DNA from 3 places in the Streptomyces sp. NPDC058469 genome. Region 3 is predicted to be linked to each of the others. Evidence: riboswitches for the same ligand, from Rfam matches in the RefSeq annotation. Region 3 holds a riboswitch; each other region holds the start of a gene.
The links. A riboswitch is a leader RNA that binds a small molecule or an ion and turns the genes downstream of it on or off. The one in region 3 is predicted to bind thiamine pyrophosphate.

Region 1 (7,083 bases), on a different contig from region 3:
GGGGACGAACCCCGCGGGCGGCGCACCCCCCTCCCCGTGTTCCCCGCACGGGCTGCCCCCTCGCGCTCCGGGAGTGACCCTTGGCCACGGTTGACACCGCACCCGTAGAACCACACGCACGCCCCACCCAGCCCGTCCCGCCCACGTGGCCGCGCTCGGTGGCGGTCCCCACGCAACTGCGGCCGGTGGCACAGGCAGGTTTGGTGGAACGGCCGGGTCCGGTGGCACAGTTGCAGCCGGTGTCACAGTCAAGGCCGGTGGCACAGAAGCGCCCGGTGGCGGCCCCGCCGCGGCAGCGCTCCGCGACGGCCACCGACCAGCAGCCCTTCACCGCAGCTCCTGACCGGCAGCACTCCGCGACAGCCGACGGCCCGCAGCAGTCCGCCGCCACCCTCATCGGCTCCGTCCAACGGGCCATGCGCCTGCTGGAGTCCGTCGCCGGACACGAACACGGGGCACCCGCCAAGCAACTGGCCCGCGAGACCGGCCTCGCCCTCCCCACGGCGTACCACCTGCTGCGCACCCTCGTGCACGAGGGCTATCTCCGCCGCGAAAAGGGGCTGTTCTTCCTCGGTGAGGCGGCCGAGCGGCTCAGCAGCAGCGGGGCACAGGAGAAACGTCGCAGCACGATCGTCGACGCGCTCGCGCACTGGCGGGATTCGATCGGCGTACCGGTGTACTACGCGATGTACCGCGACGGCGAGATCGAGGTCCTGTGCGTCTCCGACACCCCCGGCAATCCGGCGGTCGAGGAGTGGGCCGACTTCCGTGAGACGGGGCACGCGCACGCGATCGGCCAGTGTCTGCTGGCCCAGTTGGACGAGGACGTCCGCCGCGACCACCTCGACCGCTACCCCGTGCAGTCCCTCACGCCCTACACCGTGCGCGACGGTCAGGCCCTGCTGCGGCGCCTGGACCGGATGCGGCGGACGGAGCTGGTGGTGGAGCGTCAGGAGTACGCGCTGGGGACGGTCTGCGCGGCGATTCCGATCACGCTCGGTGCCACGGCCGCCACGATGGCCATCTCCTTGCCCTCGCATCAGGCCGATCGACTGCTGGTCTCGGCGCGGCAGTTGCAGACCGAGATCGGCAGGCTTCTGGGGTCGCTCGCGCTCTCTATCAGTATCTGAAAACTTACTCCTTGTGATCTAACGTGTACGTTCAGCAATATTCCTTCAGTGTCACGGGGATCATTCCCGGCCAGACGACGGCAGTTGACGGGATAGGCGATGCGCGAGTCCGTACAGGCAGAGGTCATGATGAGCTTCCTCGTTTCCGAGGAGCTCTCCTTCCGTATCCCGGTCGAACTGGGCTACGAGACGTGCGATCCGTACGCTGTGCGGCTGACCTTCCATTTGCCGGGCGACGCACCGGTGACCTGGACCTTCGGCCGGGAGCTGCTGATCGACGGGGTCGGCATGGCGTGCGGGGAAGGTGATGTGCGGATCGAGCCCGTCGACCCGGAGACGCTGGGCGAGGTGCTGATCCGGCTTCAGGTGGGCAGCGACCAGGCGCTGTTCCGCACCGGCGCGGCACCGCTCGTGGCGTTCCTCGACCGCACCGACCGGCTGGTTCCGCTCGGCCAGGAGGGCGCCCTCGCGGACTTCGACACCCACCTCGACGAGGCACTGGACCGCATCCTGGCGGAGGAGCAGAGCGCGGGGTGAGGTGTTGTGACGGCGGCGAGGGTTGGGGAGTTGGCGTAACGCTTCGCCATGGGTTCGGAAGCCGCTGGAGGCGCCGTGAGCCCTGAAGGGCCCCGTGAAGCCCTGACGGTCCGGTGTCAGCTTGAAGTCCTGCGGGGCCCGGAGATCCGCAGTAACGCTTCTCCTCGGCTCCGTACGGCGGTTCTCGCCGCCCACCGCAGTGCTTGCGGCGTCTCAGTGCTTGCGGCGTCTCAGTGCTTGCGGCGACGGCCCTTCCCGCCGCGCGCCGCAGCGGGCTTGGCACTCGGCGCCGCCGTGGCCGCACCCGCCGTAGTCGCACCTGCCGGAACCGCCTCGGGTCCCGGACGGTCCGCCGAGACCACCAGGGCCGCGAGGGCCGTGGTGACCGGTACCGATGCGACCAGGCCGATCGAACCCACCAGCGTGCGCACGATCTCCTCGGCGACCAACTCGCTGTTGGCGACCGCGCCCACGCTGCTCTGCGCGATGGAGAAGAGCAGCAACAGGGGCAGGGCCGCGCCCGCGTAGGCGAGGACGAGCGTGTTGACGACGGAGGCGATGTGGTCGCGGCCGATGCGGATGCCGGCGCGGTACAGCCCGCGCCAGCCCATCGACGGGTTGGCCTCGTGCAGTTCCCAGACCGCCGACGTCTGCGTGACCGTCACATCGTCGAGCACACCGAGCGAACCGATGATGACGCCGGCGAGCAGCAGACCGCTCATGTCGATCGAGGGGTACAGCCCGTGGATCAGGCCCGTGTTGTCGTCCGTGTTCCCGGTCAGCGCGGCCCAGCCGATGAACACCGAGCCCAGGACGCCGATCAGCACCAGCGACATCAGCGTGCCGAGCACCGCCACCGACGTACGGGCCGACAGGCCGTGGCACATGTAGAGGGCGATCAGCATGATGGCGCTCGAACCGACCACGGCCACGATCAGCGGGTTCGAGCCGTGCAGGATCGCGGGCAGGATGAAGAAGTTCAGGATCATGAAGCTGATGGCCAGCGCGACCAGCGCCATGACACCGCGCAGCCGGCCCACCACCACGACGGCCAGCGCGAAGATCCCGGCGAGCAGCGCCATCGGGAACTTACGGTTCACATCGGTGACGGAGTACTGCAGATCCCTGGGCGCCGAGGGCTCGTACGCGACCACGACCTTCTCGCCCTGATGCAACTGCCGTGACTGGTCGGGCTGCACGATCTCCGTGAACGTACGGCCCTTGTCCTTGCCGGTGCCGACCGTGACCGTGGCTTTCTTGCAGGTGCCGCCCGCCTCCTGCGCCGCCGAGGAGCCCTCGGCGGTAGAGGTGTCCCCGGTCGAGCCCCCGCCCGAGGCGTTCACCGACGCGCAGCTCACGCTGACGACCTTGGTGACCGTCGCCTGCTGTGTCTGCCGGTCGAAGCCGACCCCGGTGCGCTTGTGCGACGGGGCGCCGCCGGGCCAGAGCACCACCATGCCGACCACGACCGCCACCGTGAACGGGATCAGGATCGCCGCGATGACCTTCCGCAGATGCCGGGAGACGGGGGCGGCGGGGCCATGGCTGTGCGAATGACCGTGGCCGCCGCCTCCACCGGAACCGTGACCACCGTCCGCACCGGAACCGTGACCACCGTCCCCACCCGATCCGTGGTCGTGCCCGGAACCGGAACCGTGGTCGTCGCCGGTTCCCTGGTCGTGGCCATGCGGCGGCCCGGTCGGCGGGTACGGGGGCTGCTGTGTCGTGGTCACCGCCCGATCATCGCAAGAACGCCGGAGGCCCACTGTTCACCGCGCCACTTATGACGCTAGCGTGGAGGCACCTTTGCACACGCGGGAGCTCGGAGCACCGGGCTGAGAGGGCGCTGACCTTCGTCTCTGCGATGTTTCACGGGAAACGTCACCTGAATCGAGTGATGTTTCACATGAAACATCGGCTGACGGAAGCCGCTGCGTCGACCGCCGAACCTGTTACCGGGTAATGCCGGCGTAGGGAGTAGGTCTCATGACCAACAAGGACGCACGCACGCCTGCCTCCAGCCAGGACGAACAGCCCATTCCGGGCGAGAAGTCCGCACGGGCCGAACAGCCCACGGAGGCCGGGAAGTCCATCGGCTGGCACAAGGGGTACGTCGCGGGCTCGCGCCCCGATCTGCGGGTGCCGGTCCGTCAGGTGCACCTCACCAACGGGCAGTCCGTGACGCTGTACGACACCTCCGGCCCGTACACCGATCCGCTCGTCGACACTGATGTCCGCAGGGGGCTGGCGCCGCTGCGGGAGAACTGGATCATCGCGCGCGGTGACACCGAGGAGTATGCGGGCCGGCCCCTCCGCCCCGAGGACGACGGCATCAAGCACACCTCGCCGCGCGGTGGACTGCGCAATCTCGACGCGGTGTTCCCTGGGCGGCCGCGTCAGCCGCGGCGCGGGCGGGACGGCGTCGCGGTCACGCAACTCGCCTATGCGCGACGGGGTGAGATCACGCCCGAGATGGAGTTCGTGGCCGTACGGGAGAACGTTTCGCCTGAGGTGGTCCGGGAGGAGATCGCGGCCGGGCGGGCGGTGCTGCCGGTCAACGTCAACCATCCCGAGATCGAGCCGATGATCATCGGCAAGCGGTTCCTGGTGAAGGTCAACGCCAACATCGGCAATTCCGCGGTCACTTCCTCCATCGAGGAGGAGGTCGAGAAGATGACCTGGGCGACCCACTGGGGCGCCGACACGGTCATGGACCTGTCCACCGGCCGCAACATCCACACCACCCGCGAGTGGGTGCTGCGCAACTCCCCCGTCCCCATCGGAACGGTGCCGCTCTACCAGGCACTCGAAAAGGTCGACGGCCGCGCCGAGGAGCTGACCTGGGAGATCTACAAGGACACGGTCGTCGAACAGGCCGAACAGGGCGTGGACTACATGACCGTCCACGCGGGCGTGCGGCTGCCGTTCGTACCGCTGACGGCGAACCGCAAGACGGGCATCGTCTCGCGCGGCGGCTCGATCATGGCGGCGTGGTGCCTCGCGCACCACAAGGAATCGTTCCTGTACGAGAACTTCGAGGAACTGTGCGAGATCCTCGCCGCCTACGACGTCACGTACTCGCTCGGCGACGGCCTGCGGCCGGGTTCGATCGCGGACGCCAACGACGAGGCGCAGTTCGCGGAGTTGCGGACGCTCGGGGAACTCAACACGATCGCGAAGCGTTTCAATGTTCAGACCATGATCGAGGGCCCGGGACATGTCCCGATGCACAAGATCAAGGAGAACATCGACCTTCAGCAGGAGATCTGTGATGAAGCTCCGTTCTATACGCTCGGCCCGCTGACGACGGACGTCGCGCCGGCGTACGACCACATCACCTCCGGCATCGGTGCCGCGATGATCGCCTGGTGGGGCACGGCCATGCTCTGCTATGTCACGCCCAAGGAGCACTTGGGCCTGCCCAATCGTGACGACGTCAAGACCGGCGTCATCACCTACAAGATCGCCGCCCACGCAGCCGACCTCGCCAAGGGGCACCCCGGTGCGCAGGAGTGGGACGACGCGCTGTCCGACGCCCGCTTCGAGTTCCGCTGGGAGGACCAGTTCAACCTGGCCCTCGACCCGGACACGGCACGGGAGTTCCACGACGAGACGCTTCCGGCGGAGCCGGCCAAGACGGCGCACTTCTGTTCGATGTGCGGGCCGAAGTTCTGCTCGATGAAGATCTCCCACGACATCCGCCGTGAGCACGGCGGGAGTCGGGAGGAGATCGAGGTCGGGATGGAGCAGAAGTCGAAGGAGTTCGCGGCGGCGGGCAACCGGGTGTATCTGCCGATCGCCGACTGACGACGACCGGCTAGCTCTTCGACGGACCCTCGGCAGGCCTGAGGCACAGGGCATGGTCGACGAGGGTGCCTGTCGCGCGGTTGAGTGCGGCCAGGTCCGGCGGTGCGGTGGTGGTCGTGATGGAGACCGTCACCGCGCGCCTGCCGTCCGCGCTCACCGCGGGGCGGGTGTTGACGCCCGCGCCGTCGCCCTCGTGGGTGTAGTAGAAACCGCCGCAGGAGAGCGGGATCTTGCGCAGGCCGAGGCCGTAGGTTCCTTCGGGCATCTCGGCCACGTCCTCCGGGTCGTCGGTCCGCTCGACGGTCTGCCGCATCTCGCGCCACTCCTCGGCGGGGAGCAACCTGCCGTCGGCCAGGGCGCGGAAGAAGGTGTTCAGGTCGGCGGTGGTGCTCACCACGCCGGAGTCCGCGGTGTGCTGGAGGCTGTGGTCGGTGACGTCGAGACGCTTGCCGTCGGCGGTCGTCAGGTACGCGTTCACGTGTGGATCGGGCAGGAACGGGTCGAGCCCGGGGATGGAGGTGTTGCGCAGTCCCAGTTTCGCGATCACCCGGTGTGCGACCAGGTCCTGCCAGCTCGTGCCGCCGGCCTTCTCGGCGATCATCCCGGCCAACAGGTAGTTGGTGTTGGAGTACGCCCAGCGGGTGGGCTCGCCCGGCTGCGGTACGAACACCGGCCGGTGCTTCATCGCCACCGCGACCAGGTCGGCCGTGGGGGTGATGTCGTAGCGGTTCTCGTCGAAGTGGTTGATCAGCCCGTCCTGGATCGCCGGGTCGTCGATGTAGTCGTACAGGCCGCTGGTCTGGCGGAGCAGGTCGCGGACGGTGATGCGGCCGCCGTCGTTGCCGTTGCCCGAGACGACCCCCGGCAGCCAGTGTTCGACGGAGTCGTCGAGCGACAGCCGCTTCTCCGCCACGAGTTGCAGGACCACGGTCGCCACGAACGTCTTCGTCGTGCTGGCCACGCGGAAGTGGGCGTTCCAGGGGATAGGGGCCGTGGAGTCGGCGGTCCGGGTGCCGATGCGGGCCATGAGCGGCGGGCCCTTCGGTCCGTCGACCCTGGCCAGCACGTTCACATCCCCGCCGCCGACTTTCCGTACGGCTGCGAGGTCCTGCTGAAGTGTGTGCTCGGTGTAGGACGACGGCCTCGGCGCCGTGTGCCCGGCGGTGGCGGTAGCGGTGGCTGGGGCAGTGGCGGTGACGGCGGTCGCGGCCAGGGGTGAGCCCAGCGCGAGCAGCGTTGCTGCCAGCACGGTGGCACCGGCCTTCTTCGACGACGGCATCTGCATGTTCGTATCCCCCGGTGCTCCGGTTCCCGATCAGCGACGATCACCAGCCAACCGGATCTGCCGGCGCGAGGGGATGGGACTGCCCTCCGCATGAGGGGTGCACCTGGCCCCCGTACGAACTACGGGTTCACCCCCGGCTGTACCGCCTCGACCGCGAGGCGTACGGCACGCGAAACACTCCCCATCGCGGACTGACGCCCGTAGATTGGCGCTGTTCCGGGGGGTTGAGTGCCTTTGGGGCAGCGCTGTTGCGTTGGGGACCAGGGGGAGTGATGGAGACCGTAATTCTTCTGCAGGTGACGGACGAGGCACAGTCGCTGGCGT
Region 2 (7,083 bases), on a different contig from region 3:
CGGACTGGGCGATCCGCCCGTCCCGCATCACCACGACCCGGTCGGCCAGCGCGAACGCCTCGCCCTGGTCGTGCGTGACCGCGAGCACGGTCGTGCCCAACGTGCCGAAGAGTTCCCGGAGTTCGACGACCAGCCGCTCCCGCAGTGACCGGTCGAGCTGCCCGAGCGGCTCGTCGAGCATGAGGAGACGCGGCCGAGGTGCGAGGGCCCGGGCCAGCGCCACCCGCTGCTGCTCACCGCCGGACAGCCCCGCCACGGCACGGCGGGCCGCACCCGGCAGGCCTACGAGGTCGAGCAACTCGCCCACCTGCGCGTCCTGTTGTCTCTTCGACGCCCCGTGCATGCGCAGCCCGAAGGCGACGTTGCCGGCGACGTCACGCTGCGGGAACAGCTGGTGGTCCTGGAACATCAGACCCACCCCCCGCTTGTGCGCGGGCACGCCCGACTGGTCCCGGTCGTCGAGCAACACCCGGCCCGAGTCCAGGGGTTGGAGCCCGGCCACCGCCCGCAGCAGCGTCGACTTGCCGCTGCCACTGGGCCCGAGCACACACACGATCTCGTGCTCTACGACTCCGAGGTCGACGGCGTCCAGCACGGGCCGCCCGCCGAACCGCACGGTCGCGCCCTCAAGGCTCAGCAGCGGCCTGTTCGGCGACATGTTCGGCGGCATCTAGAACTCCCCGGTCCGATCGGTACGCAGCCGCTCAAGCACCAGCAGGGCCACCGCGCACACCACCATCAGAATCGTCGAAAGGGCCATCGCCTGGCCGTAGTTGAGATCACCGGGCCGGGACAGCAGCCGGGCCACGGCAACCGGCAGCGTCGGGTTGTCGGGCCGCGCGATGAACACCGTCGCCCCGAACTCGCCCAGCGAGACCGCGAACGCGAACCCGGCGGCGATCAGCAACGCCCGCCGCACCAACGGCAGATCGACCTCGCGCCAGACCCGCCACGGCGACGCCCCGAGCACGGCCGCCGCCTCCCTGAGCCGCCCGTCCACCGCCCGCAGCACGGGCAGCATGGTCCGTACGACGAAGGGAACGCCCACCAGCGCCTGCGCGAGCGGCACCAGGATCCATGAACTCCGCAGATCCAGCGGGGGCTTGTCGAGCGAGATCAGGAACCCGAAGCCGACCGTCACCGCCGACACCCCGAGCGGCAGCATCAGCAGCGCGTCGAAGCCCCGCACCAGCCGCCCGGCGTCGCGCCGGGTGAGGGCCGCGGCGGCGAGTCCGCCGATCACCACGGCGATGGCGGTGGCGGTGGCGGCGTACTCCAGCGAGTTGCCGATCGCGGCGATCGGCGGGACCAGGAAGGTGCCGCCGTCCTCGCTCGTCAGCGCCCGGTAGTAGCCGAAGTCCGGTGTGTCGAGCGACCGTTGGACCAGTACGGCGAGCGGCAGCAGAAGCAGCAGGAGGACGGAGACGAGGACTCCGGCCAGCAGGGTCCACTGGCCGGCCCCGCGCGGGCGCCGTGCGGTCACCGACGGGTCCACGAGCCGTAGGGCGCTCTCCCGCCGTCGTACCGTCCAGGCGTGCACGGCGAGGATCGCGCCCACAGCGACGAACTGGACGATCGTCAGCACGGCCGCCGTGGACAGGTCGAAGACCTCGGAGGTCTGGCGGTAGATCTCCACTTCGAGGGTCGAGAAGGTCGGGCCGCCGAGGATCTGCACCACGCCGAAGGACGTGAAGGTGAAGAGGAAGACCATCAGCGCGGCGGCGGCCACGGCGGGCCCGAGCGCGGGCAGCGTCACCTTCCGCCAGGCCCGCAGCCGGGAGGCGCCGAGCATCCGCGCCGCCTCCTCCTGGCGCGGGTCGAGCTGTGCCCAGAGGCCGCCCACCGTCCGTACGACGACCGCGTAGTTGAAGAAGACGTGCGCGAGCAGGATGGCCCACACGGTGGTGTCCAGCCGTACGCCCCACAGGTCGTCGAGGAGTCCGCCCCGGCCGACGAGGGCGAGGAAGGCCGTACCGACGACGACCGTCGGCAGCACGAAGGGGACCGTCACGACGGCCCGCAGGACGTGTCGGCCCGGGAAGTCGAAGCGCGCGAAGACATACGCGCCGGGGAGCGCGATCAGCAGCGTGAGCGCGGTGGACGCGAGCGCCTGCCAGGTGGTGAACCACAGGACGTGCCGGATGTCGGACTGCGCCAGCACATCCCGGATACGGCCCAACTGCCAGGCGCCGTCGACCTTGAGGCCGCGCGCGACGATCGCGGCGACGGGGTAGGCGAAGAACACCGCGAAGAACGCGACGGGCACGGCCATGAGCCCGAGCCGCGTGGCGTTCCCCTTACGGGCCTTCCGCGTCTTCGGCGGGGCTACTTCAGTACGAGCGAGGTCCACGACTTGACCCACTGGTCCCGGTTGGCGGCGATCTTCGCGGGGGCCATGGTCTCGGGGTCCGAGGCCTGGCGGCCGTACTTCACGAACTCCTGCGGCACCTGGGCGCCTTCGCGCACCGGGTAGACGAACATGTTGAGAGGCATGTCCTCCTGGAACTCCTTGGTGAGCAGGAAGTCGAGGAACGCCTTGCCGCCCTTGGTGTTCTTGGCGTTGCTGAGCAGGCCCGCGTACTCGGTCTGCCGGAAGCAGGTGCCGTACGACACCCCGGTCGGGGCGGTGGTCGGCTTCGGGTCGCCGTAGATGACCTCGGCGGGCGGCGAGGAGGCGTACGAGACGACGAGGGGCCGGTCGCCGCCCGCCTTCTTGCCGCCTGCGGAACCGGAGAACTCCTGGTCGTAGGCCTGCTCCCAGCCGTCGACGACCTTCACGCCGTTGGCCTTGAGCTTCTTCCAGTACGCCTGCCAGCCGTCGTCGCCGAACTGCGCGGCGCTGCCGAGCAGGAAGCCGAGGCCGGGTGAGGAGGTGGCGGCGTTCTCGGTGACGAGGAGGTTCTTGTACGCGGGCTTGGCCAGGTCGGCGAAGGAGGCCGGCGGGGTCAGCTTGTGCTTGGTGAAGTAGGCCTTGTCGTAGTTGACGCAGATGTCGCCGGTGTCGATGGGCGTGACCCGGTGCTTGGTCTGGTCGACGCGGTACTCGGGCTTGACGAGAGCGGAGCCCTTCGCGTCGTAGGACTGGAAGAGGCCGTTGTCGAGCGCGCGGGAGAGCAGGGTGTTGTCGACGCCGAAGAAGACGTCGCCCTGGGGGTTGTCCTTGGTCAGGATCGCCTTGTTGACGGCCTGGCCGGCGTCGCCGTCCTTGAGGACCTTGACGGTGTAGCCGGACTGCTTCTCGAAGTCCTTGAGGACGCTCTTCGAGACGGCCCACGAGTCGTGGCTGACCAGGGTGACGGTCTTGGAGTCGCCGCCGCTGCCGCTGTCGGACGAGCCGCACGCGGACAGCGTGAGCAGGCCGAACCCGACGGCCGCGGCCACGAAGGTCTTGGTGTGCACGGTTGTTTTCCTCCTGGGGTGTCCAGGAAGAGACGCGGCCCTGCCCGGGACGTCGGAGAATTCCGGCGGCTCCCGGGCAGGGCGCAACAGCAAGAGTGGTGACCGAACTTCCTACCCAGAATGACCTGGGCGAGGTTCAGAGGGTCTGCGGACAATCCCGCACTCTCAGCGCTGTGGCGCTCCCCTGTCGGAATATGAAGATGTACCTACGCGAACAGGTTACCGCTCGGTGGCGGCGAGCTGGCCGCACGCTCCGTCGATCTCCTGGCCCCGGGTGTCCCGGACGGTGACCGGCACCCCGTGGGCCGCGATGGCCTCGACGAACGCCTTCTCGTCCTCGGGACGGGAGGCGGTCCACTTCGAGCCCGGCGTCGGGTTCAGCGGGATGAGGTTGACGTGCACGGGCTTGCCCTTGAGGAGGCGGCCGAGCCGGTCGCCGCGCCACGCCTGGTCGTTGATGTCGCGGATCAGCGCGTACTCGATGGACAGCCGGCGCCCCGACTTCGCCGCGTACTCCCAGCCCGCGTCGAGGACCTCGCGCACCTTCCACCGCGTGTTCACGGGGACCAGGGTGTCGCGCAGGTCGTCGTCAGGGGCGTGCAGCGAGATCGCGAGCCGGCACTTGAAGCCCTCGTCGGAGAACCGGTGGATCGCGGGGACCAGTCCGACCGTCGAGACGGTGATCCCGCGCTGCGAGAGGCCCAGGCCGTCCGGCTCCGGGTCGGTGAGGGCCCGGATGGACTGGGCGACCCGCTTGTAGTTGGCGAGGGGTTCGCCCATGCCCATGAAGACGATGTTGGACAGCCGCGCGGGGCCGCCGGGGATCTCGCCGTCGCGCAGGGCACGCATGCCGTCGACGATCTGGTGCACGATCTCGCCGGTGGACAGATTGCGGTCGAGGCCGGCCTGTCCGGTCGCGCAGAACGGGCAGTTCATCCCGCAGCCCGCCTGCGAGCTGATGCACATGGTGACCCGGTCCGGGTATCGCATCAGCACGGACTCGACGAGCGTCCCGTCGAACAGCCGCCACAGCGTCTTGCGGGTGGTCTCCTGGTCGGTCGACTGATGCCGTACGACGGTCATCAGCTCAGGAAGCAGCGCCTCCTGCAGCTTGGCGCGCGAACCGGCGGGGATGTCGGTCCACTCCGCCGGGTCGTGCGCGAGCCGCGCGAAGTAGTGCTGCGAGAGCTGCTTGGCGCGAAACGGCTTCTCCCCGATCGCGGCGACGACTTCCTTGCGCTCGGCGGGCGTGAGATCGGCAAGGTGCCGCGGCGGCTTCTGGGCTGCGCGGGGGGCGACGAATGTGAGTTCTCCGGGCTTAGGCATGGCTGTACCAGTGTCGCAGACATACGAAGAGGGACTCGCCGCCCTGTGGACAACGAGCCCCTCACCCATAAAACCGCAGGTCAGCGGTTCAGTAGGTCGGCTGGTTTTTCAGCCGGAGCCCACGAACAGCACCAGCAACAGCCACACCACCGGCGCCGTGGGCAGCAAGGAGTCGAGCCGGTCCATGATGCCGCCGTGCCCCGGCAGCAGCGTGCCCATGTCCTTGATGCCCAGGTCGCGCTTGATCATGGACTCGCCGAGGTCGCCCAGCGTGGCACTGGCCGCGACCGCGAGGCCGAGGACGAGGCCCTGCCACCAGCTGCCGTCGTCGATCAGGAACTGCATGCACAGCGCGCCCGCCACCATCGCGAAGGACACCGCCCCGAACAGGCCCTCGCGGGTCTTTCCGGGGCTGATGCGCGGGGCGAGCTTGTGCGTGCCGAAGCGCCAGCCGACGGCGTAGGCGCCCGTGTCGCTGACCACGGTCAGCAGCAGGAACGTCATGACCCGCCAGGCACCGTCGTCGGCGGTGAGCATCAGGGCGACGAACGTGGCCAGGAACGGCACGTAGAACGCCGCGAAGACGCCCGCCGTGACGTCCTTGAGGTAGCCCTCAGGCGGTTCCGTCATCCGCCATACGAGGACGGCGAGTGCCGTGAGAGCCATGGCGACCCAGGCGCCTTCGGGGCCCCGGACGTATCCGGCGACGACCATCGCCGCGCCGCCGACCGCGAGGGGCACGAGGGGCGCCTTGATGCCCTTGCGCTCCTGCAGCCGCGAGGTCAGCTCCCACAGACCCACGACGACGGCGACCGCAATCACGCCGATGAACACGGCCTTGACGACGAACAGGGACGCGATGATGACCGCACCGAGTCCGACACCGACCCCTATGGCCGCACCCAGGTCCCGGCCCGCGCTCTTCTTCTGCGGGGCGGGCGCCGGTGGCGGGGCATCGGGCATGGGCTCCGGATTCTGCGGCACCGCCCCGTAGGGCTGCGCCTGCGGCGTGTCAGAGGGCTGCGTCCGCGGGTCGTACGGCTGCGACTGCCGCACGTCGTACGGCGGTTGCTGCGTCTCGTCGCGGAACAAGGGGCCGCTCAGCCGAGCGGCCCCCCGATCGTCATCCTGGTGTCCGCCGTATGCGGGCTCGTCGGGCACGATGGGCATGGGGCGAGTCTGCTGCGCCTCAGGCGCATCGTACGTGGGACCCGCCGGGGCAGCCCCCTGGACAGGCCCCTGGTCGGACGGCCCCCAGTACCCGGCTTGTGGCGGTGCCCCCCAGGAAGAGTCGTTCATCAGACCTCGAGCAGCTCCGCTTCCTTGTGCTTGAGGAGTTCGTCCACCTGGGCGACGTACTTCGCCGTGGTGTCGTCGAGCTCCTTCTCCGCACGACGGACCTCGTCCTCGCCGGACTCCTTGTCCTTGACGAGCTTGTCCAGCGCGTCCTTGGCCTTGCGGCGGACGGCGCGGATGGACACCTTGGAGTCCTCGGCCTTGGCCCGGGCGACCTTGATGTAGTCCTTGCGGCGCTCCTCGGTCAGCTCGGGGAACGTCACACGGATGATGTTGCCGTCGTTGCTGGGGTTGACGCCCAGGTCCGAGTCGCGGATCGCCTGCTCGATGTTCCGCAGCGCGGTCTTGTCGAACGGGGTCACCACGGCCATCCGCGGCTCCGGTACGGAGAACGAGGCCAGCTGGTTGATCGGCGTCAGCGCGCCGTAGTAGTCGGCCACGATCTTGTTGAACATCGCCGGGTGCGCACGGCCGGTGCGGATCGCGGCGAAGTCCTCCTTGGCGACCACGACGGCCTTCTCCATCTTCTCCTCGGCCTCGAGGAGGGTCTCTTCGATCACCACTTGCTCCTGCGTGTCTTGAGTAGGCCCGGCTGCTGTGCTGTGTCGGCGTCGGCGGCCGGCTGCGTCGCGTCTTCTTCCTGCACGGTTCCCGACCGGCAGGACATTGTCCATCCCCCGGTCAGGGTCATCAGCCCTGGCTGCCTTGGTCACCCACAAGCGTGCCGATCTTCTCACCCTTGACGGCGCGGGCGATATTGCCCTCCGCCAGAAGCTCGAAGACCAGGATCGGAAGCTTGTTGTCGCGGCACAGCGTGATGGCGGTCATGTCCGCGACCTTCAGGTCCTGGGTGATGACCTCGCCGTAGCTGAGCGAGTCGAACTTGACGGCCTCGGAGTTCGTCTTCGGGTCGGAGTCGTAGACCCCGTCCACGCCGTTCTTGCCCATCAGCAGCGCCTCGGCGTTGATCTCCAGGGCGCGCTGGGCGGCGGTGGTGTCGGTGGAGAAGTAGGGCATGCCCATACCGGCGCCGAAGATGACCACGCGGCCCTTCTCCAGGTG
Region 3 (7,083 bases):
TGGCCCGCGTCGTACTCCGAGGTGACCTCGGTGGCGGACACCGTCACCTTGAGGCCGGCCTCCTGGAGGTCGGACTTCGCTTCGTCCAGGTTCTCGCCGGTGACGTCGGGCACGTCGATCGCGCTGCCCTTGCTGACGGTCAGGGCTATTGCCGAGCCGGCGTGGCGCTTGGTGCCCGCCTCCGGGTCCGTGCTGATCACGAAGCCCTTGGGGACGTCGTCGCTGAACTCCTTGGTGACCATGCCGGCCGCGAGCCCGTCCGTCTTCAGCAGGGTCTGGGCCTTGTCCAGGCTGTAGCCCGTCAGGTCGGGCACCTTCACGGTCTCCGGGCCGTCCGAGATGGTCAGGGCCACCGAGTCGTTGTCCCGGATGCGGGCGCCGGACACCGGGTCGGTGCTGATGACGGTGCCGCGCTTCACGGTGTCGCTGTACGTGTGGTCGACCTTCTTGACGTCGAGACCGGCGCCCTTCAGCCGCTCCCTCGCCTGCGCCTCGGTCTTCGCCAGCAGCGGCGGGACCTTGGTGAACTGGCCGGAGTTGATGTACCAGACGCCCGCCCCGACCCCGAGGATCAGCAGCAGGGCGGCGACGATCGCCAGCAGCCCGCGCCGGGGCCGCCGCGCGGAGCGCCGCTGGGGCGGCATGGGCGGCCCGCTCTCGAACCGGCTGGTCCGGTTGAACGGGTCACCGGGCTCGTCGTCCTCGTTGACGGGCAGCGGACGCGGCACGGTCAGCGAGCGCGGGATCACACTCGTACGGTTCTCGGCGTTGGGATGCTCCGAGGCCAGCGCCTGCGGCGGCACCGCGTCCAACTGCCCGGCGCTCAGCCCCGACCGCGCCTCGCGGACCAGACCGAACAGCGCGACCGCGTCGTAGGGCCGCAGGTCCGGGGTTCGCGCGGTGGCGGTGGCGACCAGCTCGTCCAGCTCGTACGCCAGCCCCGGCACGAGCGCCGAGGGCGGCGGGACGTCCTCGTGCAGATGCTTGTAGAGCACGATCGCGGCGGAGTCCCCGTCGTGCGGCTTCTGGCCGGTGAGCATCTCGTACAGGACGACACCGCACGCGTACACGTCGACCCGGGGGTCGGCGGTGGTGCCCTCGATCTGCTCCGGCGCGAGGTACGACACCGTGCCGAGCACGGACCCCGTGGTGCTGGTGACCGTGTCCACGGACCTGACCAGCCCGAAGTCGGCGACCTTGACCCGGCCGTCGTCCCCTATGAGCACGTTCTCCGGCTTCATGTCCCGGTGCACGAACCCGGCCCGGTGCGCGGCGCCGAGCGCGGCCAGCACCGGCTCCAGGATGTCCAGCGCGGCCCGAGGCTGCAGCGCCCCGCGCTCGCGCAGCACGTCCCGCAGGGTGCAGCCGGCGACGTACTCCATGGCCAGATAAACGTACGACCGGTCGGCGCCCTGGTCGAAGACCTGCACCACGTTCGGATGCGCCAGCCGCGCCACGGACTTGGCCTCGCGGATGAACCGGTCGACGAAGTGGGCGTCGGCCGCCAGCGTCGGGTGCATCACCTTGAGCGCGAGAACCCGGTCCAGGCGGGTGTCCACGGCCCGGTAGACCGTGGCCATCCCGCCGACGGCGATCCGCGCGTCGACGCGATACCGGCCGTCGAGCAGCTGCCCGACGAGAGGGTCATGAAGGGTCGTATCCACGCAGGTGAGTGTACGAGCCGACGCTGACAGCACCGCCTTTTCGGCCAGTATCGGGGCGGTACTGCAGCCGAGCTGTGACGGATACCTCATGGTGGAACGGGTGTCCGAGGCCGATCTGCGCGGCTTGGCGGGTGGTGCGTGCGTGGGAGATCAGAAGGCGGGGCGTTCCGGGTCCAGGCGGGCCACGCCGGTTGTCGGGGAGGACGCCTCGGCGAAGTGCCTACGGGGGATACGCCCCGCCAGCCGGGCCAGCCGCCCCGCCTCCACGGCGCCGCGCATCGCGGACGCCATCAGTACCGGTTCCTGCGCCCGCGTCACCGCTGAGGCAAGCATCACACCCGCGCACCCCAGCTCCATCGCGAACGCGGCGTCGGACGCCGTACCGGCCCCCGCGTCCAGGATCACCGGCACGCGCGCGTGCTCGGTGATCAGCTGGAAGTTGTGCGGGTTGCGGATACCGAGTCCGGAACCGATCGGCGACCCGAGCGGCATGATCGCCGCACACCCGACGTCCTCCAGCTTCCGCGCCAGCACGGGATCGTCGTTCGTGTACGGCAACACCGTGAAGCCGTCGTCGACCAGGGTCTCGGCGGCGTCGAGGAGTTCGATCGGGTCGGGCAGCAACGTGCGCTCGTCCGCGATCACTTCAAGTTTGACCAGTGCCGTCCCCAGTGCTTCTCGCGCCAGCCGGGCCGTCAGCACGGCCTCGCCCGCCGTGAAGCAGCCCGCCGTGTTGGGCAGCACCCGGATGCCCAGCCGTTCCAGGACGGACAGCACCGAGCCGTGCACGGAAGCGTCCACGCGCCGCATCGCGACCGTTGTGAGCTCTGTACCGGAGGCCACCAGCGCGCGCTCCAGGACGTCGAGGCTGGGCGCACCGCCGGTGCCCATGATCAGCCGGGACGTGAAGGACGTACCACCGAGGACGAAGGGGTCGTCGGCCATGGGTCAGCCTCCTTGGACGGCGGTGAGGACCTCGACGCGGTCTCCCTCGGAGAGGGGCGTCGACGGCCACTCCGCGCGCGGGACGACGGTTTCGTTGAGGGCGGCGGCCACACCGGAGGGGGCCGGGGTGAGGGACCGGACGAGCACGTCGAGGGGCGTGCCGGGAGCGATCTCCTGGTGATCGCCGTTGACGGAGATGTTCATGCGGGCTGCTCCACGAGTTCCGTGCGGGCGAACCGCTTCGGGGTGAACGGGCGTGCCTCGTCCGGGAGTTCACCGGTGGCCAGGGCGTGTGCCAGGGCGTCGCCGGTGACCGGGGTGAGCAGCACGCCATTGCGGTAGTGCCCGGTGGCCAGCAGCAGTCCCGGCAGTGCGGTCGGGCCGAGCAGCGGCGCGTTGTCGGGGGAGCCGGGGCGCAGTCCGGCCCGGGTCTCGGTGAGCGGCAGTTCGGTGATCCCGGGGACCAACTCGTGGGCGTCGCGCAGCAGTTCGTAGACACCGCCGGCTGTCACGGTCGTATCCCAGCCCAGTTCCTCGCTGGTCGCGCCGACGACCAGCTCGCCGTTCTCGCGCGGCACCAGATAGACCTGGCTGCCGCGCACCACGGCCCGTACGGTCCGGCTCAGGAACGGCGCGTACCGCTCCGGCACCGTCAGCCGCAGCACCTGCCCCTTCACGGGCCGTACGGGCGGCAGCACGTCCTCCGGGACCCCCGTCAGCCGCCCGCTGAGGCTGCCGCCCGCGAGGACCACCTGGCCCGCACCCAGCGCCTCGCCCTCGCGCGTGACGACCCCCGTGGCGCGGTCCCGCTCGACCGTGAGCCGCTCGGCCCACGTCCGGTGGAACACGACCCCGGCGCGCTCGCAGGCCGCCACCAGCGCGTGCGCCAGCCGCCGCGGGTCGACCTGATGGTCCCCGTCGACCCTGAGCCCGCCGCGCACGCCCGGCGCGAGCATCGGCTCCAGGCGCCGGCACTCGCGCCCCGACAGCCACTCGGAGTCCAGGCCCGACCGGTGCTGCAGGGCGTGCAGTTCGCGCAGATGGGCGCGGTCGTCGGCGTCCAGGGCGACGGCGAGCGTGCCGCAGCGGCGGTAGCCGAGGCCGAGGCCGGTGAGGTCGGTCAGCTCGGCCGCGAAGTCCGGGTAGCGCTGCGCCGAGGCGAGGTTCAGGGCGAGCAGGGTCTGTTCGCCGTAGTGCAGTTCGGTGACGGCGGCCAGCATCCCGGCGGCCACCTGGGCGGCCCCGCCACCCGGCTCGGGGTCCACGACGGCCGTGGCGAACCCGCGTTGCGCCGCGCGCCAGGCCGTGACCAGGCCGATGATCCCGCCCCCGACGACGAGGACGTCTGACGTACGTGTAGGCATGGGCGTCCAGCCCCTCCCTTCGCCGGCATGACCCGGATCAGGTTCGTACGGTCGGAGGCCGCCAGCCTCCCTCTCAGCCCGGTGCGTCCGGACTCCCGCGAGTGCTTTACTCGGCCACCCTAGCCCGTGCCCCGTGTGTCAGTAAGGGAGCCTTCGTCCATGGCCCGCTCGCTCGACGGTCTCGTCCTCGCCCCGGTCGTGGACCAGGCCCCAGGTCAGGTCGGCACCCGCACCCGGTTCGCGTACCACGAGGAGGACGGCCGGATCTGGGCCGAGTACGCGGGCGGTGACGTCGTACGCGGGCGTCTCGTCGGCACGCGCGCGGGGGACCGACTCGACTTCCGGTACGTGCAGTTGGGGACGGACGGGACGACGTCATCCGGGCACTGCGTGTCCGATGTGGTCGAGTTGCCCGACGGCCGCATCCGCCTCGATGAGACCTGGGAGTGGGAGTCCCGGGCGGGAAACGGGACCAGCGCTGTGGAACAGGTCACCTGACGCGCCCACTGCCTGACAAATTGTCAGGTGTCTATGGTGATCGAGTGAGCGAGCAGACGCGGGACCAGGGCACGGTGGCAGGGCGGCGCGTGGTCGTCGTCGGCGCGGGCATGGCCGGGGTGCAGACCGCGGTCGCCCTGCGGGAACAGGGCTTCACCGGCACCGTCACGCTGATCGGCGCGGAACCCCATCAGCCGTACGACCGGCCCCCGCTGTCCAAGGCCGTGCTGCTCGGCAAGGCCGAGGGCTCCGCCTTCGACGTCGACTTCGAGGCGCTCGGCATCGAAGTGCAGCTCGGGCGCGAGGTGGTGGGCGTGCGCCCCGCCGACCACGAACTGGACACCGCCGAGGGCCCGGTGCCCTACGACGTCCTCGTCCTCGCGACCGGTGCCGAACCGATCCGGCTGCCGGGCGCCGACGGCATCCCCGGTGTGCATCTGCTGCGCACCCTGGACGACGCCGAGCGGCTGCGGCCGGTGCTCGCTCGGCAGCACGACATCGTGGTCGTCGGCGCGGGCTGGATCGGCGCCGAGTTCGCCACGGCCGCACGCGAGGCGGGCTGCGCGGTGACCGTCGTAGAGGCCGCCGACCGGCCGCTCGCGGGCGCGCTGCCCGCCGAGGTGGCCGCGCCGATGGCCGCCTGGTACGCCGCCGCCGGAGCCTCGCTGCGGACGCACGCACGCGTGGCGCACGTCGAGCCCGGCGTGGTGGTCCTCGACGACGGCTCACGGCTGCCCGCGGGCGCCGTCGTGGTCGGCATCGGCGCCCGCCCCGCCACCGCCTGGCTGACGGGCTCCGGCATCGAACTGGGCGCGCACCGAGAGGTCCTCGCCGACGACGGGCTGCGCACCTCGGTGCCGGACGTGTACGCGGTCGGCGACTGCGCCTCCTTCCCTTCGCGGAGGTACGGCGAGCGACTTCTGGTCCACCACTGGGACAACGCCCTCCAGGGGCCGCGCACGGTCGCCGCGAACATCGTCGGGGAGAGCCCGGCGGTGTACGACCCGGTGCCGTACTTCTGGTCGGAGCAGTTCGGCCGTTTCGTCCAGTACGCCGGCCACCACGCGTCCGCCGACACCACCCTGTGGCGCGGCGACCCGGCCACCCCGGCGTGGAGCGTCTGCTGGCTGCACGGGGACCGTCTGGTGGCCCTCCTGGCGGTCGGCCGCCCCCGTGACCTGGCCCAGGGCCGCCGTCTGATCGAGTCGGCGACCCTCATGAATCCCGAGCTGCTGACGGATGCTTCTCTCCCGATGAAGGCGGCTATCGCCTAGTTCGTCCCCCCGGGTCGGACCGGCCCGACTTCCGACTGTCAGTCCGGGATGGCACGCTGTTTACGTGACCGAGATTGACGCAAAGATCGATGCTCTCGTCCCCGCCTGGCTCACGCTGCCCGACATCGCAGAGGTGCTCGATGTCGAGGTGACACGCGTGCGACAGCTGGTCAAGGACGGCCAAGTCATCGCCGTACGCCGTGGTGAGAACCGCGCGCTGCACGTCCCCGCCGCCTTCATCGACGGGGCCGAGCAGAAGGTCGTCAAGGGCCTCACCGGGACCCTGACGCTCCTGCGGGACGACGGCTTCTCCGACGAAGAGATGCTGGAATGGCTCTTCACCCCCGACCCCAGCCTGCCCGGCACCCCCGCGCAGGCCCTGAGCGAGAATCGCGGCACGGAGGTGAAGCGCCGCGCCCAGGCGCTCGCCGTCTGACCCGCACGACCGAAGGGTGTACGGGCCGCGGCGACGCTCGGCCGCGGCCCGCACACGACACCACCACGCACTGACAACGGGGGACACACGCATGCCCGACACCGCCGCCGTCACCGCGCGCGCAGCGCTCGCCGACGCCCGGGTCTACCTCTGCACGGACGCCCGCAGACGCCAGGGTGACCTCGCGGAGTTCCTGGACGCGGTCCTGGCCGCCGGGGTCGACATCGTGCAGCTGCGCGACAAGGGCATGGAGGCCGCCGAGGAGCTGGAGCACCTCCAGGTGTTCGCCGACGCCTGCGCCCGGCACGGGAAGCTCCTCGCGGTCAACGACCGCGCGGACGTCGCCCACGCCGCCCGTGCCGACGTACTGCACCTGGGCCAGGGCGACCTCCCGGTCCCCGCGGCCCGCGCAATCCTCGGCGAGGACGTCCTGATCGGCCGCTCCACGCACGCCGAGCGGGAGGCCGCCGCGGCCGCCGTCCAGGAGGGCGTGGACTACTTCTGCACCGGTCCGTGCTGGCCCACCCCCACCAAGCCCGGCCGCCACGCCCCCGGCCTCGACCTGGTCCGGTACACGGCCGCCCTGGGCACCGACCGCCCCTGGTTCGCCATCGGCGGCATCGACCTCGGCACCCTCGACGAGGTGCTCGAAGCGGGCGCCCGCCGCGTCGTCGTCGTACGGGCGATCACCGAGGCCGACGACCCCGGCGCGGCCGCGGCGGAGTTCGCGAAGCGGCTGCGGCAGGCCTGACCGTCCCACGGCCAGGGCCTCGCTGTCCGATGGGTGGACAACAAGGCGACAAAGCAGGCAAATTTCCGGTTCCGGTTGGGTGACCGCCGCCCCCTGACTAACCTGCGGGTATGGCCTTCGGAACCGCATCCACCAGGACTGATCGCGCACG

Region 1: it holds a riboswitch for thiamine pyrophosphate, as region 3 does, so the genes downstream of both, thiC (phosphomethylpyrimidine synthase ThiC) here and thiO (glycine oxidase ThiO) in region 3, are expected to answer to the same signal.
Region 2: it holds a riboswitch for thiamine pyrophosphate, as region 3 does, so the genes downstream of both, ACFWP5_RS34290 (thiamine ABC transporter substrate binding subunit) here and thiO (glycine oxidase ThiO) in region 3, are expected to answer to the same signal.

What each region holds. Positions count from the first base shown of each region.
Region 1 is NZ_JBHXME010000015.1:61,103-68,185, reverse strand. It holds gene ACFWP5_RS10795 (IclR family transcriptional regulator) at 417-1,130, shown strand; gene ACFWP5_RS10790 (SsgA family sporulation/cell division regulator) at 1,230-1,667, shown strand; gene ACFWP5_RS10785 (YibE/F family protein) at 1,898-3,400, opposite strand; TPP riboswitch at 3,472-3,661, shown strand; gene thiC (phosphomethylpyrimidine synthase ThiC) at 3,654-5,474, shown strand; gene ACFWP5_RS10775 (serine hydrolase domain-containing protein) at 5,485-6,759, opposite strand; gene ACFWP5_RS10770 (hypothetical protein) at 7,032-7,083, shown strand, end outside.
Region 2 is NZ_JBHXME010000104.1:3,725-10,807, forward strand. It holds gene ACFWP5_RS34280 (ABC transporter ATP-binding protein) at 1-670, opposite strand, end outside; gene ACFWP5_RS34285 (ABC transporter permease) at 671-2,272, opposite strand; gene ACFWP5_RS34290 (thiamine ABC transporter substrate binding subunit) at 2,326-3,399, opposite strand; TPP riboswitch at 3,490-3,595, opposite strand; gene rlmN (23S rRNA (adenine(2503)-C(2))-methyltransferase RlmN) at 3,619-4,725, opposite strand; gene ACFWP5_RS34300 (phosphatidate cytidylyltransferase) at 4,834-6,024, opposite strand; gene frr (ribosome recycling factor) at 6,024-6,581, opposite strand; gene pyrH (UMP kinase) at 6,712-7,083, opposite strand, start outside.
Region 3 is NZ_JBHXME010000156.1:4,396-11,478, reverse strand. It holds gene pknB (Stk1 family PASTA domain-containing Ser/Thr kinase) at 1-1,664, opposite strand, end outside; gene ACFWP5_RS41880 (thiazole synthase) at 1,815-2,609, opposite strand; gene thiS (sulfur carrier protein ThiS) at 2,613-2,813, opposite strand; gene thiO (glycine oxidase ThiO) at 2,810-3,973, opposite strand; TPP riboswitch at 3,971-4,082, opposite strand; gene ACFWP5_RS41865 (hypothetical protein) at 4,133-4,471, shown strand; gene ACFWP5_RS41860 (NAD(P)/FAD-dependent oxidoreductase) at 4,516-5,745, shown strand; gene ACFWP5_RS41855 (Rv2175c family DNA-binding protein) at 5,810-6,181, shown strand; gene thiE (thiamine phosphate synthase) at 6,273-6,932, shown strand; gene metF (methylenetetrahydrofolate reductase [NAD(P)H]) at 7,043-7,083, shown strand, end outside.